DNA from 4 places in the Mesorhizobium sp. DCY119 genome. Region 1 is predicted to be linked to each of the others. Evidence: predicted binding sites of a transcription regulator. Region 1 holds the regulator's gene; each other region holds the start of a gene.

Region 1 (4,210 bases):
GACCGTCTGGCGCGCAGCGTTGGTCAGGTGGTCGTCGCCGCGGATGATATGGGTGACGCCCATATCGTGGTCGTCGACCACGACTGCGTGCATGTAGGTAGGGTTGCCGTCCGAGCGGAGGATGATGAAATCGTCGAGATCCTTGTTGGGAAAGCGAACATCGCCCTGCACGCGGTCGCGCACGATCGTCTCGCCTTCGGCAGGCGCCTTGATGCGGATCGCACCCTTCACCCCGGCCGGTGCCTCGGAAGGATCGCGGTCGCGCCAGCGGCCGTCGTAGCGCGGCGGGCGGCCCTCGGCGCGGGCCTTTTCGCGCATTTCCGTAAGCTCCTCGGGCGAGGCGTAGCAATAATAGGCTTTGCCGGCGCGCACCAGTTCCTCCGCTACCTCGCGGTGGCGCGGCGCGCGCTCGAACTGCGATACCGGCTCGCCTTCCCAGTGCAGACCGAGCCAGGCAAGGCCGTCCAGGATAGCTGCGGTCGCCGCATCCGTGGAACGCTCGCGGTCGGTATCTTCGATGCGCAGCAGCATCGTGCCGCCGGTGTGGCGCGCATAGAGCCAGTTGAACAGGGCCGTGCGGGCGCCGCCGATATGCAAATAGCCGGTGGGCGAGGGGGCGAAGCGGGTAATGACTGTGTCGGACATAGGATTTCCAGAAGGCAGGGACGGGCCGGCGAGAGCCGAAGATGGCACGCATGGCAATTTGGTAGCGTTCATGTAGCATGGCTGGTCAGGGGTGCAAGGGGCAGGGGCAAGCCGAGAACGGCGCGAGGTGCGCGCGCGCCGGCCAGGCCCCGAATTGGGGAAACCTGGATGGCGCGCGAGACATCCACAGGCGAGGTGAGCGAGCGGGCGCAATTTGCCTATCCGCTCGACGCGCCGCTTGTTTCGCCTCCCTCGCGATTACCATCAGCCGAACCGGCTCCGACACCGCTGGCACCTTGGAAATCTCGACCGCCGCTTCTGCCGGCAGCCTGGCGCAAGAAGCTTCAGGTTGTCCCGTCGCGCGCACGCGCCACGCGCTCCTTCGCGTCGGCAATCGTCCTGGAACTTGAGCGCGGCACGCCGTTTCTTCTCGTTCCGGTGTTTCTGGCGCTCGGTGCCATCATCTATTACGGGCTCGAGGCTGAGCCGGATTTCCTGCCGATGTTTGGTGGCAGCGCCGTCCTGTCAGCTTTGCTTTTGCTGCTGCCTTCGCATCAACAGTTGTTCCGTTTTGCGGCGGTGGGGGTGTTGATCTGCGTCGTCGGCCGAACGAATTCACCATCGAAAACTGGAAGCGGGCGCTGTTGTCGGAATATCTGATCAAGCCGGTCGATACGATCAATGATGCCGGCAAGAAAAGGTCGAGCCGGGCTGGGCGCCGTAATTCACCAACCGACGCGTCCTTCGATGATTCCGCGGAAATTGAAGCGGCCGACCTTGCATCAAGCGATACGGCCGTTTCGTCGGGACAATCTCGCGAAAAGCCGGTGAACTCGCTCGCTGCTGGTTTCGATTGCCATAACGGTCTGTGTCTGGCGACGCACAGATCGGGCGCAATCATCGCTCACGCTGCCGATTGGCGTTCCGCGCGACGCGCGTGCGACTATGCCAGCCTCATCGTGATCGACGACGCGACTGCCGAGGATGTCTGCGAAGACGCCGTCCCGCTGGTTGTCACCAAGCGCGAACTGGCCAAGTTCGGCAGCGCCGCCGTCTATCTCTATGGCGACATTTCGGATCGTCGTGCCGAAATTCGTTTCGCGCTGACACAACCATACCGCCCCTGGCATACACAACGAGCATTTTCTCGAGAGGCGAGAGGACTGCCGCCTTATCAGCGGAGAGAAAGTAAGCCGGCGAACAATCAGTTAAAAAAGTCGAGATACTCAAATTCGCGAAGCGCCAAACCATAGTCAGGCGCTGCCGCGTGTCGTCAATAACGCCGGATCAATCCCACCAGCTTGCCCTGGACCTTCACACGGTCAGGTCCGAAAATCCGCGTTTCATAGGCTGGATTGGCGGCTTCCAGCGCAATGGAAGCGCCCTTGCGGCGGAAGCGCTTGAGCGTGGCTTCCTCTTCATCTACCAGCGCAACGACGATTTCGCCGGGGTTTGCCGTATTGGCATTGCGGATGATCACCGTGTCGCCGTCAAAAATACCGGCCTCGATCATCGAATCGCCTTTGACTTCAAGCGCATAGTGCTCGCCGCCCATGATCATCTCCGGCGGCACGGAGATTGAATGCGTCTTGTGCTGGATGGCTTCGATCGGCACACCGGCAGCGATCCGGCCCATTACGGGGATCGAAACGGCGGAGCCGACATCATCATTCCCGGCTACAGGGCCGCGCGCAGGTTCCGGGGGGCGTCGACCTAGGCTGCCCTCGATGACGCTCGGCGAGAATTTCGCGCGCTGCGGTGCCAGCCCGGGGGCCATGGAGTCGGGCAGGCGGAGAACTTCGAGTGCGCGAGCGCGATTCGGTAGCCGGCGAATGAACCCGCGCTCTTCAAGAGCAGTGATCAACCTGTGGATGCCGGATTTCGATGCCAGATCGAGCGCTTCCTTCATTTCATCGAAGGAAGGCGGGATTCCCGCTTCTTTCATCCTCTCGTGGATGAACATTAGAAGCTCGTGTTGCTTGCGCGTCAGCATGGCCACCCCCGAAGAATCAAACCAAAAACAAAACCAGAACAAACACTATCTGTTCCATTTGTGTTCTGCAACCGTTTAAATTTTAATGAATATCTTAAGGTACTGGAAACAATACGCGAACGCGCCGATATTGGAACCAGTCGATCGGATATGTGCCGATCGATAGGCCTGACCTAGCGAATCCTCAGGACGGTGCATGGCGCACCAGCCTCGGCCGCCGGCGCAAAAGGTTCGCGGATGATCAACGCATTGGCCTCGGTGAATGTCCTCAGCATTGAGGAATCCTGGATCTCGAACGGCGTCGCTACGAGCCCGGCATCGTCGTCTCGAAGAACGGCGCGCACATAATCCTGGCGCAGATCGTTGGCCTGCATTGCTGCGCCGAGGAAAGCCTCATGGATATCAGACACATGGTGCCGCCCGCCAAGTCGCGACAGCAGCGGCTTCAGGAACAGATGCGAGCAGACAAGACTCGCCACCGGATTTCCGGGCAAGCCGATGCAGCGGGTGTGCCCGAGTCGGCCGAACATCAGCGGCTTGCCGGGCCGCATAGCGATCTTCCAGAAATCGAGCTTTACGCCTTCGCTGGTCAAAACGTCGTGGATGAAGTCGTGATCGCCGACGGATGCGCCGCCCAGAGTCACGATCACGTCTGCGCCGGCCTCCATGGCTCGCTTGATCAGCGCCGCGATGGCCTCCTTGCGATCGGGCGCGATGCCGAGGTCGAGCACCCTTGCGCCAACCGATTCGGCGATCGCTGCCACGCCGAAGCTGTTCGAGGCGATGATCTGGTCGGGGCCTGGTTCGCTGCCCGGCGGCAAAAGCTCGTCGCCGGTGGCGATGATCGCCAGCAGCGGCTTTTTCACGACGGGAAGGCGAGGGTGGTTGGCCGAGGCTGCAAGCGAAAGCGCACCCGCGTCCAGGACCCTGCCTTTGTCCAGCAGCAGGTCGCCTGTGGAAAAATCGAGGCCCCGGCGCCTTATGTGGCGACCGGCATCCACCGTTTCGGTGACCTCTACGGTTCTGCCATCGAGCTTTCGGGTGTTCTCCTGAATGACGATGGTATCGACACCATCCGGCATCGGCGCTCCCGTGAAGATGCGGACGGCCTGACCCGGCTCTACTTTGCCGGCAAAGCGCCGCCCAGCCGGAGCTTCGCCGATAACGTGCAGCGTTGCCGGGACATTGGCGACGTCAGCACTGCGCACCGCATATCCATCCATGGCCGATGCGTCGAACGGCGGTTGCGTGCGCAGCGCTCGTACAGGTTCGGCCAGCACGCGCTCGGCAGCCTCGGCCAACGCTACGGATTCCGCGTTGCCGGGACCGGCGCCATCTAGCAGTCGCTGTAGGGCCTCGGCGACCGGAAGGAGTGCCATCTATGCGTCCACCCGGTAGTCGCCGGATTTGCCGCCGGTCTTCTGGACCAGCCTGATGCCGGAAATGACCATGCCGCGATCGACGGCCTTGGCCATGTCGTAGATGGTCAGGCAGGCGACGGAAGCCGCCGTCAGCGCTTCCATTTCGACACCGGTCTTGCCGGTGACGCGGGCAAGTGCGGTCACGCGCAGG
Region 2 (4,210 bases), 140 kb from region 1:
CGCACGACGACGCGGTCGACCACGACATCGATGTCGTGCTTGTACTTCTTGTCCAGTGCCGGAACATCGGCGATCTCGTAGAAGACGCCATCGACCTTGACGCGCTGAAAACCCTTCTTCAGCAGCTCGGCCAGTTCCTTGCGGTACTCGCCCTTACGGCCGCGCACCATCGGCGCCATGATGAACAGGCGCGTGCCTTCTTCCAGCGCCAGCACGCGGTCGACCATTTGCGAAACCGTCTGGCTCTCGATTGGCAGACCCGTCGCCGGCGAATAGGGAACGCCGACGCGCGCGAACAGCAGACGCATATAGTCGTAGATTTCGGTGACGGTTCCGACCGTCGAGCGCGGATTGCGCGAGGTCGTCTTCTGCTCGATCGAGATAGCTGGAGACAGACCGTCGATCTGGTCGACATCCGGCTTCTGCATCATCTCGAGGAACTGACGCGCATAGGCCGAAAGGCTCTCGACATAGCGGCGCTGGCCCTCGGCATAGATCGTGTCGAACGCCAGCGACGACTTGCCCGAGCCTGAGAGGCCGGTCATGACGATCAACGAATCCCGGGGAAGGTCGAGATCGATGTTTTTCAGATTGTGTTCGCGCGCACCGCGAATGGAAAGATATTTATGATCGGCCATGCCGGTCCGCCGCCTCAATTCAAGAAAACTGTTGGATTGGCCCGTCTGTCCGGCCATCCCGTCATGTAGGTATTTTTGCCGCTCTGTCGAGGGACGCCCAACCCTCTCCGTCAGCAGGGTTTAGCCGCCTTTGCCCGCGGGGAGCAAGCGAAAAGAACAAAGGCCGAACACGCTCCTGACATATTGTGCATAAGCCATATGGCTTTGTTACAGGCCGATCACATTTTTGCCGGCAAGGCTTCGCGCGGTTGACGCCGAAAAATCGAAGGAGCAGACTTCCTATGTCATCTGGAGCCGAGCATCCTTCGATGTTCTTCGCAGCCGGTAGGCGGTTTGCGAGACGCCGCAAACCAGCGAATAAGCGCTTTGGAAGACTTTGGAGAAACTGACAGAGGAGCGAGGTATGACCCCACCTGACAGTCCCAAATGGCTCTGCAAATGCGCGGAGCCGCGCCAGGCATAAGTGCCCGGGCTTGCCCGGCAGACTGTGACCTGCCGTCCCCAAAAAAGAAAATCAGAGACCACTAGTCGGATCGTTGGCTGAAGCCGCGTAGCATCCGAAAGCAAAGCCGGTAAAACACTCCCGGCAGTTGGCAAAAATGTCATCAAAGCCTCGACCGCTCTTGAATGAGCGGCGAGGCTGTTTTCATGATCCCGACAGACATCCCGTCGAAAACGCAGTTTGACGCCACAATAACAAATCTCCGCCGCCGTGCCGCCTCACGGCTAACCGCGATTTGCCGCAATCGCTGAGGAAATGGCGCTCGCCAATGCCGACGTCCTTTTTCATCAAGACGAGGCATCGCCCGGTTTCGCGAGGCCTTGAGTATGACGGTGTTTGGGAAGCGGTCAGTGCCTGTGCGGGCGGGTGCCTGGATTGCGGCGGCTCTCGCACTGCCTCTGTTGGCGCTTGGTGCATTCCTTTGCGATCTGCAGCTTTCCGGAAATTTCCATACGGTCGTGCCCGGCGAACTCTATCGCGCAGCGCAGCCGACGCCGCGCCAGCTGCAAGAATACGCCGATAAATACGGCGTAAAGTCCGTCATCAACCTTAGGGGGCCGCATGATGGGTTCGCATGGTACGAAGCGGAGAAGGCGGAAAATGCGAAGCTCGGGATCAAGCAGATCGATTTTCGCGTCAGTTCGATCACCGAGATGGACAGCAAGGAGATCGCCAGGCTTGTTGCGATAATGCGCCAGGCGAGGAAACCGCTGCTCGTTCATTGTCAGTCGGGCGCTGATCGCAGCGGATTGGTTTCGGCGCTCTATCTGGCCGCGGTCAGCGGTGTAGATATCAAAGAGGCGGCGCGCCAGCTTTCAATCAGGTACGGGCATTTTTCGATGCCTTTCAGCCGTACCTACGCCATGGACCTGACTTTGGAGGCATTTGGTGCCGCATCCGCTCAACCCAGCAGCTAAGTTTCGATAATTGCGGCTTTCGGTTGAAAAAGACGTGAAATCGGATGGCGGCGCTTGAAATACGGTGAATTGCTGTATAGAACAAAATGAGAACAAACAACTTGTGGACAGAGCCTGAATTTCATCCCCGTTGTGGCCGGGATGGTGTCTATGGGCTAAGGTGTACCGGCAAATTTGCCGATTTTGTTAGGATAAGCGCGGAGCGGTGTCATGGCGGGTAGCGTCAATAAAGTCATTCTGGTTGGTAATCTCGGCGCGGATCCGGAAATCAGGCGGTTGAACTCGGGTGAGCCGGTCGTCAACATTCGTGTCGCCACCTCCGAAAGCTGGCGCGACAAGAATTCCGGCGAGCGCAAGGAAAAGACCGAGTGGCACAATATCGTCATCTTCAATGACAACCTCGCCAAGGTCGCCGAGCAGTATCTGAAGAAGGGCATGAAGGTCTATGTCGAGGGTCAGTTGCAGACCCGCAAATGGACGGACCAGACCGGCAATGAGCGCTACACGACCGAAATCGTGCTGCAGAAGTTCCGCGGCGAATTGCAGATGCTCGACGCGCGCGGGCAGGGCGGCGACGGCGGGCAGGTGAGCTATGGCGGCGGCGGTGGCCGTGGATCGGATTTCGGCCAGTCCGGCCCGAACGATGATTTCAACCGTGGCGGTGGCGGCGGTGGTGGAAACCGAGGCGGCGGTGGCGGTGGTTCGTCACGCGATCTCGACGACGAAATCCCGTTCTGAGTGACTTTTTCGCGGGGGCGTTCAACGCTCCCGCGAACCCGTTTTCTGTCTAGAAAGACTTTGCCGATAGTCTTTACGGCTGCCTTTGAAATCGATCAGCCTGCCGCCACCATTGCCTTGATGCCATCGGCAACGAACTGGACGGCCAGTGCCGCCAGGATGACGCCGAGAAGTCGCGTCAGGATCGAACGGCCGGTCTGGCCAAGCAGGCCGTCGATGCGCTCCGCCAGGATGAAAACGAGGTAGGTGAGGGCAAGGCACAGGAAGATGATGCCGACCAGTGCTGCCTGCGCGGCCCACCCCGGAAATGAGCCTGACAGCAGCACCGTCGCCGAGATGGCGCCTGGCCCCGCGATCAGCGGGATCGCCAGCGGAAATGCCGCAATGTTGTGGATGTGATCCTTGGTGATCGCTACGTCCGAAATCTTCTCCTTGCGGTCCTGCCGTTTCTCGAAAACCATCTCGAAGGCAATGAAAAACAACAGGAAACCGCCTGCGACGCGGAAGGCGGGCAGGGTAATGCCGAACACCGACAGGATCGACGCGCCGGCGACGGCAAACAGCGCCATGACGCCGAAGCCGATGACGCTGGCGCGGATCGAAACCTGACTGCGCTGCGCGCGTGTCATCCCGCGCGTGACCGCCAGGAAGATCGGCGCCAGCCCGGGCGGATCGATGGTCACCAGGAGCGTCACGAAGGCGTTGAAAACACTGTCGAAATTCGGCATTCCGTGTCCTCCTGCAGGCAGGCTACATTGCCGGCTTTCCGCGCGCCAGTCCCCTCACGGCAAGATCAGGGCAAAGGCCTCCTGATTTCTTGGGAGGCATATTTTCGACATGGTGTCGCAGGATTGCCCGAATCTCCGGTATCCATTTGAATTTGTGGCGAAAAACAGTTCTGGAAAAAAGCGCTCGGTATTGGTGAAATCGGTATCGTTCCTATATAAGAGGGCAGTGATTCTCCTAGTTTAAGTGATCCGATTTGACCGACCAGAAATTACCGGGTGGACCCGGCGGCCCCTCCGATATCGAGCCTATCTCGATCATCGAGGAGATGCAGCGTTCCTATCTCGACTATGCGATGAGCGTCATCGTCAGTCGTGCGCTTCCGGACGTTCGCGACGGGCTGAAGCCGGTTCACCGGCGTATCCTTTTTGCCGCCCATGAAAGCGGCTACCACTGGAACCGCAAATATGTGAAGTCGGCGCGCCCGGTCGCCGACGTCATGGGTAAATACCATCCCCACGGCGACGCCTCGATCTATGACGCCTTGGTTCGCATGGCGCAGGATTGGTCGCTGCGCGTTCCGCTGATCGACGGGCAGGGCAATTTCGGCTCCATCGACGGCGATCCGCCTGCGGCGATGCGCTATACGGAATCGCGCCTGACCAAGGTCGCGCACGAGCTTCTGGAGG
Region 3 (4,210 bases), 850 kb from region 1:
AAGATCGGCCTGCAACTGCAGCCCGGGCAGGACCTCGTGATGACGGCTCCGACTTCGGCGCTTGGTTTCGTGCGGCGTATCGTCGAGCACGCCTACAAGGCGGGCGCCGGCATCGTGACGCCGATCTTCTCGGACGATGAGCTGACGCTGGCCCGCTACCGCCACGCGCCTGACGCCAGTTTCGACAAGGCCGATGGCTGGCTCTATGACGGCATGGCCAAGGCTTTCGCCGGCGGTGCTGCACGGCTTGCGGTGCGCGGCGACAACCCGATGCTGCTTGCCTCGCAGGACCCGGCAAAGGTTTCGCGCGCCAACAAGGCCACCTCTATGGCTTACCGGCCGGCGCTGGAAAAGATCACCGGCTTCGACATCAACTGGAACATCGTCGCCTACCCGAACACCGCCTGGGCAAAACTGGTTTTTCCCAACGACCAGGAAGATGTTGCCGTCGCCAAGCTTGCCGACGCGATCTTTTCCGCCTCGCGGGTGAATTCGGACGATCCGGTAAGCGCCTGGAAGGACCACAATGCAGCCCTTGCCCGCCGCACAGCCTGGCTGAACGGCAAGGCTTTCCATGCTCTGCATTACACAGGCCCCGGCACCGATCTCACCATCGGCCTTGCCGACGGCCACAAATGGAACGGCGGCGCCGAGACCGCGAAGAACGGCATCACCTGCAACCCGAACATCCCGACCGAGGAAGTTTTCACCACGCCGCATGCCCGCCGCGTCGAGGGTCATGTCAGCAGCACCAAGCCGCTCTCCTATCAGGGCACGCTGATCGACAATATTTCAGTGCGATTCGAGGAAGGCCGCATTGTCGACGCGAACGCCTCAAAGGGCGCGGACGTGCTCGGCAAGGTTCTCGATACGGACGAAGGTGCGCGCCGTCTCGGTGAAGTGGCGCTGGTGCCACATTCCTCGCCGATCTCGCAGAGCGGGCTCCTGTTCTACAACACGCTGTTCGACGAGAATGCCGCCAGCCACATCGCGCTCGGCCAGTGCTATTCCACCTGCTTCAACGACAGCAACCTGTCGCCGCAGGAAGTCGCCGCGCGCGGCGGCAATTCGAGCCTGATCCACATCGACTGGATGATCGGCTCCGGCAAGATCGACATCGACGGCGTCAACAAGGACGGCAGCACCGAACCGGTCATGCGCGCCGGCGAGTGGGCCTGAGCATTTTAGCCGAATTGCGCCGCGCGCTCACGAGGTGCGCGGCGCAATGCCTTGTCCGGCATCGGGCCGGCTATTTTGTGGAGAACATTTCCGCGTAACGTTCCGGCTTGAAACCGACGAGCAATTTCCCGCTGACATCGAGCACAGGGCGCTTGACCATGGAAGGCTGCGCCAGCATCAACGCCATTGCTTTCTCGGTGTCGAGATCCTGCTTATCGCCCTCGGCAAGCGCCCGGAACGTGGTGCCGGCGCGGTTCAGCAGCACCTCCCAGCCGAGTCCCTTGCACCAACTCGCCAGCTGCGCGCGGTCAAGCCCCTCGGTCTTGTAGTCATGAAACTGATACTCGACTCCGTGGCTCTCCAGCCATGTGCGGGCCTTCTTCATCGTGTCGCAGTTCTTGATGCCGTAGATGGTGACGGTCAATTCCAGCCTCTCCTATTGCGCCAAGACGTTTTACCCGCGCAAAGGCCATCTGCCGAGTGTTTCATATTTGGTCTGGCCCAGTTTGCTGTGGATGAGGAAGAACTCATTGACCTCGAAACTGACGGGCTCGATCGGACACATCGGAACGGAAATTGGTGCATAGAACAGCGTCATATGCGGGGTGAACTCGAACCCCGCCTTCAGGCCGTTCTTTCGCATCGCAACAGCAAGGCGCTGGTGAAGCTCGAATGTTGCAGCGTTTCCGTCGCCACAGAGCACAAAAGGACACTTACCCGGGCGGCGGCCGGTGAAGGACATCGCTCGATCCAGAGAAACTGTGAAAGGCTTGCCCGACACGGCCTCTGCGGCCCGGCATGCAGCCCAGATATACTTGCTCTTCAGCCGAGGAAAATCGCCGACATGTTGCAGCGAAACGTGCAGATGATCAAGTGGACGCAATTGCGCGCTGATACCATACAAGCTCTTGATATGATTTCCGATTTTCTCGACTAGCGCCTTCGCCATCCCGCCCAGGAAGACGGTGAAGAATACGCGATCCGGATGCCTTCGCAGCGGGATATTTTCCTCCATGAAATCAAATCGCTTCTGCATGGCATACCTCCCTGGAATGCCCTCATCCTTCTGGGTTGACATCTAGAACAAAACAAGAACATTCGCAACAAAAATGATTCGGGAATGTGCTCAGAACCCACGCCCGCCAGATCAGACTGCATTCACCTTGGAGGCATCCTGTCGAATCTTGGCAGAGCTGGATCGAGGTGGTCCCACGCATGACCGCCGGCAGCCCAGAAAACCATTTGCGGTTTGTATCGGCCTGGATCGTCGAGGCTGGCAGCGCTGACGATGAAAAGATCAGGCATGTCTGGAAAGGTTATGTAGACAGGTGAACCGCAGGTGGGGCAGAAGGCGCGCGCTTTGACGGTTCCGCCCTCGCCCACCATGTTCCAATGGGTCGCTTCGCCCTCCACCTTCACGGGCGCGCCGTTGAAGGTCAGGTGGGATTGGTGCCCGGTGCCACTGTCATGCTGACACTGGCGACACTGGCAGTCGTTCATCATGATTGGTTCGGCAGAAATCTCATATCGGATCGCGCCGCAGGCGCATCCGCCGGTGTAAGGCTTGCTCACGTCTTTTCTCCTGCTGTGAAGTGGTTGCGGGCCGAGAAAACTTCGCTCAGCCCTTTTCGTACTCGTCGTGGCGCCGCCACCAGACGCCCTGTTCGTTGCGCCCTTTGGGTGCGCGGTCGAGCCACTGGTACGTGCCCCATAGGCCATCCAGCCCGCGCGCATAGGCGGAATAGGTGTGGTAGACGCGGCCGTCCTCGAGCACGAACGCGCTTAGGCCCGGTCTCTCTCGTGTGTATGTGGCAGTGTCGGTTCCGGACATGGTCGCGAAGATAGTGGCGCCGTCCGGCGTCGTACGCGAGGGTATCACGGCGACAGGCAACGGCGCCTCGCGCTCATAGTTGTATTCGATACCGCCTTCGCTCTGCTGCTCCTCGGTGAACCAGACATTGAAATCGGCGTTGAAGTCGCTGCTGAACGAGGATGCCCAGGGAAACGTCCAGCCCATCCGCCGCTTATAGACCTGCAGCTTTGCGAGCGGCGCCCGCGACACCGCCCAAAACGCGACGTCGTGGTTTTCCAGGTGGACGAAGACACCATTAAATCCATCCGCAATCGCGGAACAGGAAGGGCACCCCGCCTTGTAGTCCGGTCCGAACATGAAGTGGTACATGAGAAGCTGCGAGCGTCCTTTGAAGAGGTCTGCCAGCGTGGCATTCCCTTCATCGGTCTCGAAGCTGTATTGCTTGTCGATCCGAACCCAAGGCAGTTCCTGCCGCTGCTGCGCCAGCGTGTCACTGTGCCGCGTCAGCTCCTTTTCCTCCTTGAGCAGTGCTACCCGGGCCTTCAGCCACTGGTCTCGCGAAACGACTTGATGCGGCATGGTCAACCTCCTCTTGTCGAGATGCCTCTTTCCAGTTCGATCCCCTCGCCAATCTCCAATGCGGTCAGGTCTTCGATATGCGTCAGTGCAGCTTTTTCGAAGAAACCTGTTCTGCAGCCATGACATCCAGCCTTTGGAAGCACTTCGGCCAGCCTTGGCTCATATTGTTGAAAGCCGTGTCATTCTTCGGCGTGACGAAGCCGGAGTGGACAAGGCGAAGGCGGGTTCCGTTGTCGACCCTGGACAGGATAAATGTGACGACCGTGTCCAACCGCGAACCATATCCGACGTTTCCGTCATCTCCGCCTTTCCAGGCGTAGGCGAGGCGCTCGTTCGGCACCACCTCCAGCACCTGGCAGCGAATGACACCATCCCACCTGCCTGCCGGCGTCGTCTGAAACGTGAAGTGCCTGCCCTCCACGGGCTCGAACCCCGTCGGCTCCATCATCCAGCGGGCGATCAGATCGCCGGTTGTCAGCGCTTTCCAGATGGTCTGCGGAGCATGCGGAAAGACCTCGTCGACCACAATCTCTTGCGTGCCGGATTTCAATGCAGCGTCGTTCATGGATCGATTTCCTTCAGCAATTCTCGGAGATCTGCAAAGCGCTCGCGCCAGAAGACGCCGTAGTGGCTCATCCA
Region 4 (4,210 bases), 360 kb from region 1:
GCCAACCGGACTTCGATCGACCATCTATAGTGTATCCGGCAGGCCTTGAACCTGCATGGGCATGGAGAACGAAATGGGACGCTTTGCCGTCATAAGCATGACCGAAAAGGCCGCTTCTCGCGTCAACGAGATCGTGGCGACCCGTGAAGGTGCGCAGGGCATTCGCCTCGGCATCAAGAAGGGCGGCTGTGCGGGTATGGAATATACGGTCGATCTGGTGACCGAGCCGAACCCCAAGGACGATCACATCGAGCGTGACGGCGCCCATGTCTATGTTGCGCCGGAAGCAGCGCTTTTCCTTTTCGGCACGGTGATGGATTTCGAAGTGACGCAGCTTCGCACCGGCTTCACCTTCACCAATCCGAACCAGAGTTCGGCCTGCGGCTGCGGCGAATCGGTTGAACTGAAGCCCGCCGATCTCAAGCAGCTTGCCGAGGCGAGAGCATCAGCCGGCGCTGCCTGAGCGCTCTAATCAACCCACATACCGGTCCTTTTGTGCCAATCGGCGATCGACTCCTCGGGATAGACGTCGAATGTCTTGTCACCCTTGGCGATATTCGGCTCAACCCAGTTCGCCTTGTATTTCAGCATCAGGTGCGTGCGCTGTGGCGGGGTGGGCAGGTCGGTGTCGATCACTGACGCGAAGGGGTGGACAAGCTCCGGCCATGTTGGATCGTAGAGCCACAGGGTTGATCCGCACTTCTTGCAGAAATTGCGCTCCCCGCTGGAAATCTCACAGACCGGATGCTCGTCATCCTCGATCCTGGCACGATAGACGCCGATGTGGCGCTTGCCTGTAACCTTCATCGTTTCATTGTCAGCGCCGAGATTGATGGCATAACCGCCGCCGCCCTGCTGTTTGCGGCAGATCGAGCAGTAGCAGAGTTGGTAGGGGGCAGGGGTATGGCTCTCGACTTCGAAATGAACGGCACCGCAGTGGCACGAGCCTTTGAGCAGAACGGGCATTGGGCAACTCCTGGAAATAGATCGCTTCGGCATATCATGTTCAGGCATTAAAACCTGTCAGCAGAGCTTTGGTTGCCGTCATGACAAGTGCCGGGCCGCATGACATGATCGCGCCATGGACGATGAACGCATTCGCGAACTTTTCGACGGGCTTGGGCCGGTTTCGATCCGCCGTTTGTTTGGCGGCAAGGGCGTCTATTTCGATGGCGTCATCATCGCCGTCGAAATCCGTGGCGAATTCCGGCTGAAGGCGGATGCACAAAGCGCCCTCGATTTCGAGGCTGCCGGCTGCACGCAATGGACCTACACCGGATCGAGGCACGGCAAGACGGTCGCCATGCCTTACTGGAGCATCCCTGAAGACGCCCTTGATGATCCCGAAGAGATGACGGTCTGGGCACGCAGGGCCTATGAGGCGGGCTTGCGCGCTGGCAAGTGAGTGCCCGCTTCGCGAACTGCACCTATTCCAGAGAGCGCCTCGCGCATCGGCAGCCCGCGCATCAGAGCGACTATGGTGGCTCCTGCCAATGTCTCGAGCGAATACTCGGGATCGAGCGATCGGATCGAAAAGAGCGTTTCCCGGTCGAAACCGACAGTTGTTCCATCGTCTTCCATGATGATGCCGCATGCGAGGCCGCGTTCGCGCAGCCTCTCCACAGTCGATGCAATCTCGTCCTGCGTGCCACCGCTTGAAAGCGCAACGGCGCCTTCGCGCTTCGTGTAAAGGCATGCGAGTTGGGGCAGAAGATTCGCAAAGCGCAGGATCTTGGTCGAACATGCCGCCATCGCGAACAGTGGCTTGCCGGCGGCGAGCACAGCCAGCCTTTCGAGGGCAGCGGCGGGCAGGTCCGCGTCGCAGACAATTGCGTCGGACCGTGCCAACACCTCCCGCATCTTCGAGCGCCGCATCTGTTTCGGAAAGACGAGGTCGTAAAGCGCCGTGTCGTCGAGCCCGGCAATGAGGCGGTGGTCGCTGTCCAGCAAGACCGTGCGGCTCGGTGTCTTGCGGTCCAGGAAAACCACGGAAAGGTCTTCAATGCCTTCTGCGGCAATGGCGCGGGATACCGTTTCGCCCGCAATATCTCCACCCCTGATCGAGATCAGCGAAGCGGAGCCGCCAAGCTGCACAGCCATGCGCGCGGCATTGAACGCGTCGCCGCTGACAACTTCGCGCATCACGCCGGGATTGAATTCGCCCTGTGCGAATGAGTCGGTGGCCTGGCCATGCCGGACTATATGCGCGCCGCCTATGGCCAGAATTCTGGAAGACTTCATCGCGCATCCTGTTAAAATGAAAACCCGGTGGCGAGCTTATCGCGCGGGCACGGGCTTTGGACAATCCGCAGCAGCGAATCGCCAAGGCTGCGCGTCAGGCACGCAAGCGCGCGAACGCAATCGCAGCCATTTGTGCGGCTCTATAGTACAAAAATAGAACATGTGTGGAAATATGTTACTTATCAACCACTTGAGGCCTCTTGCCAAATGAGAACAAAAGAGGTACATGTTGATGACAAAACCGGGTTGCCCGGCCTTTCATTGACGTCCAAGGGGTAATGTATCATGGCTCAGAATTCGTTGCGGCTTGTAGAGGACAAAACGGTGGACAAATCAAAGGCTCTGGATGCCGCGCTGTCGCAGATCGAGCGCGCTTTCGGAAAAGGTTCGATCATGCGCCTCGGCGCAAATGAGAAGATCGTCGAGATAGAGACGGTTTCGACCGGCTCTCTCGGTCTGGATATCGCACTCGGTGTCGGCGGCCTGCCGCGCGGCCGCATTATCGAAATCTACGGTCCGGAAAGCTCGGGCAAGACGACGATGGCGCTGCATACGGTTGCCGAGGCGCAGAAGAAGGGTGGCATTTGCGCATTCGTTGATGCCGAGCATGCCCTTGATCCGGTCTATGCCCGCAAGCTTGGGGTCGATCTCGAAAATCTCCTGATCTCGCAGCCGGATACCGGTGAGCAGGCCCTGGAGATTTGCGACACGCTGGTGCGGTCGGGTGCTGTCGATGTTCTGGTTGTCGATTCTGTTGCGGCACTCACGCCGCGGGCCGAAATCGAAGGCGAGATGGGCGATTCCCTGCCAGGTCTGCAGGCGCGCCTGATGAGCCAGGCGCTGCGCAAGCTTACGGCTTCCATCTCGCGTTCCAACACGATGGTCATCTTCATCAACCAGATCCGCATGAAGATCGGCGTGATGTTCGGTTCGCCCGAGACGACGACCGGCGGTAACGCGTTGAAGTTCTATGCTTCAGTTCGCCTCGACATTCGCCGCATCGGCTCGGTCAAGGATCGCGACGAGGTCGTCGGCAACCAGACCCGCGTCAAGGTGGTGAAGAACAAGCTGGCGCCGCCCTTCAAGGTGGTCGAGTTCGATATCATGTATGGTGAGGGCGTTTCCAAGACCGGCGAGCTTGTCGATCTCGGCGTGAAGGCCGGCGTGGTCGAAAAGTCGGGCGCCTGGTTCTCCTACAATTCGCAGCGTCTTGGTCAGGGCCGTGAAAACGCAAAGCTGTTTCTGCGCGACAATCCCGATACCGCTCGCGAGATCGAACTGCTCTTGAGGCAGAATGCAGGATTGATCGCCGAGAAATTCCTTGAGGGTGGACCGGAAGCCGATTTCGAGGATGATGCTGGCGAAGCCAACGAAGCATAGGCTGCTTTGCGCTTCAGTTGTTTCGACAAGCCGCCGGCCTTTGTGCCGGCGGTTTTATTTTGAGCGGAAGTAACCTTTCGCGGATGCGGATTTACGGTACTTTGGCGTTCTGGACAGGGGTGGGTGCGAAGGCTAAAAGGCCATGTCCATTTTCCGCCTTCAGCACGGGCGGAATTCTCACAAAGGCAAAGACATGAGTGGCGTAAACGAAATCCGGTCGACTTTTCTCGACTATTTCCGAAAGAACGGGCACGAGGTCGTTCCATCGAGCCCGCTCGTGCCGCGCAACGACCCAACGCTCATGTTCGTCAATGCCGGCATGGTTCAGTTCAAGAATGTGTTCACCGGTCTGGAGACGCGTTCCTATTCGCGCGCCACGACCGCCCAGAAGAGCGTGCGCGCCGGCGGCAAGCATAACGACCTCGACAATGTCGGCTATACCGCGCGCCATCTCACCTTCTTCGAGATGCTCGGCAACTTTTCCTTCGGCGACTATTTCAAGGAGCGTGCGATCGAGCTCGCCTGGAATTTGATCACGAAGGACTTCGGACTCTCCAAGGATAAGCTGCTCGTCACCGTCTACCACACG

Evidence for each region. Region 1 encodes LexA, which represses DNA repair genes until DNA is damaged. Its sites were predicted from a motif close to TGTTCNNNNTGTGTTCNG; they were not measured.
Region 2: ssb (single-stranded DNA-binding protein) is a predicted target of LexA. The motif match lies at 2,135-2,152, and genes of this name have one in related genera.
Region 3: DZG07_RS18565 (2'-5' RNA ligase family protein) is a predicted target of LexA. The motif match lies at 2,259-2,276, and genes of this name have one in related genera.
Region 4: recA (recombinase RecA) is a predicted target of LexA. The motif match lies at 2,385-2,402, and genes of this name have one in related genera.

Annotation. Positions count from the first base shown of each region.
Region 1 covers NZ_CP031834.1:2,963,057-2,967,266, reverse strand. The annotation lists gene gltX (glutamate--tRNA ligase) at 1-645, opposite strand, end outside; gene DZG07_RS14445 (hypothetical protein) at 841-1,305, shown strand; gene DZG07_RS14440 (hypothetical protein) at 1,290-1,898, shown strand; gene lexA (transcriptional repressor LexA) at 1,919-2,638, opposite strand; gene glp (gephyrin-like molybdotransferase Glp) at 2,812-4,017, opposite strand; gene moaC (cyclic pyranopterin monophosphate synthase MoaC) at 4,018-4,210, opposite strand, start outside.
Region 2 covers NZ_CP031834.1:2,820,181-2,824,390, forward strand. The annotation lists gene uvrA (excinuclease ABC subunit UvrA) at 1-638, opposite strand, end outside; gene DZG07_RS13755 (dual specificity protein phosphatase family protein) at 1,467-2,057, shown strand; gene ssb (single-stranded DNA-binding protein) at 2,268-2,795, shown strand; gene DZG07_RS13765 (MarC family protein) at 2,891-3,523, opposite strand; gene gyrA (DNA gyrase subunit A) at 3,778-4,210, shown strand, end outside.
Region 3 covers NZ_CP031834.1:3,815,323-3,819,532, forward strand. The annotation lists gene DZG07_RS18555 (aminopeptidase) at 1-1,179, shown strand, start outside; gene DZG07_RS18560 (ArsC family reductase) at 1,250-1,603, opposite strand; gene DZG07_RS18565 (2'-5' RNA ligase family protein) at 1,634-2,215, opposite strand; gene DZG07_RS18570 (GFA family protein) at 2,338-2,751, opposite strand; gene DZG07_RS18575 (thioredoxin family protein) at 2,798-3,571, opposite strand; gene DZG07_RS18580 (SRPBCC domain-containing protein) at 3,654-4,136, opposite strand; gene DZG07_RS18585 (metalloregulator ArsR/SmtB family transcription factor) at 4,133-4,210, opposite strand, start outside.
Region 4 covers NZ_CP031834.1:2,600,055-2,604,264, forward strand. The annotation lists gene sufA (Fe-S cluster assembly scaffold SufA) at 74-463, shown strand; gene DZG07_RS12570 (GFA family protein) at 469-966, opposite strand; gene DZG07_RS12575 (TfoX/Sxy family protein) at 1,082-1,405, shown strand; gene DZG07_RS12580 (PfkB family carbohydrate kinase) at 1,375-2,241, opposite strand; gene recA (recombinase RecA) at 2,527-3,621, shown strand; gene alaS (alanine--tRNA ligase) at 3,815-4,210, shown strand, end outside.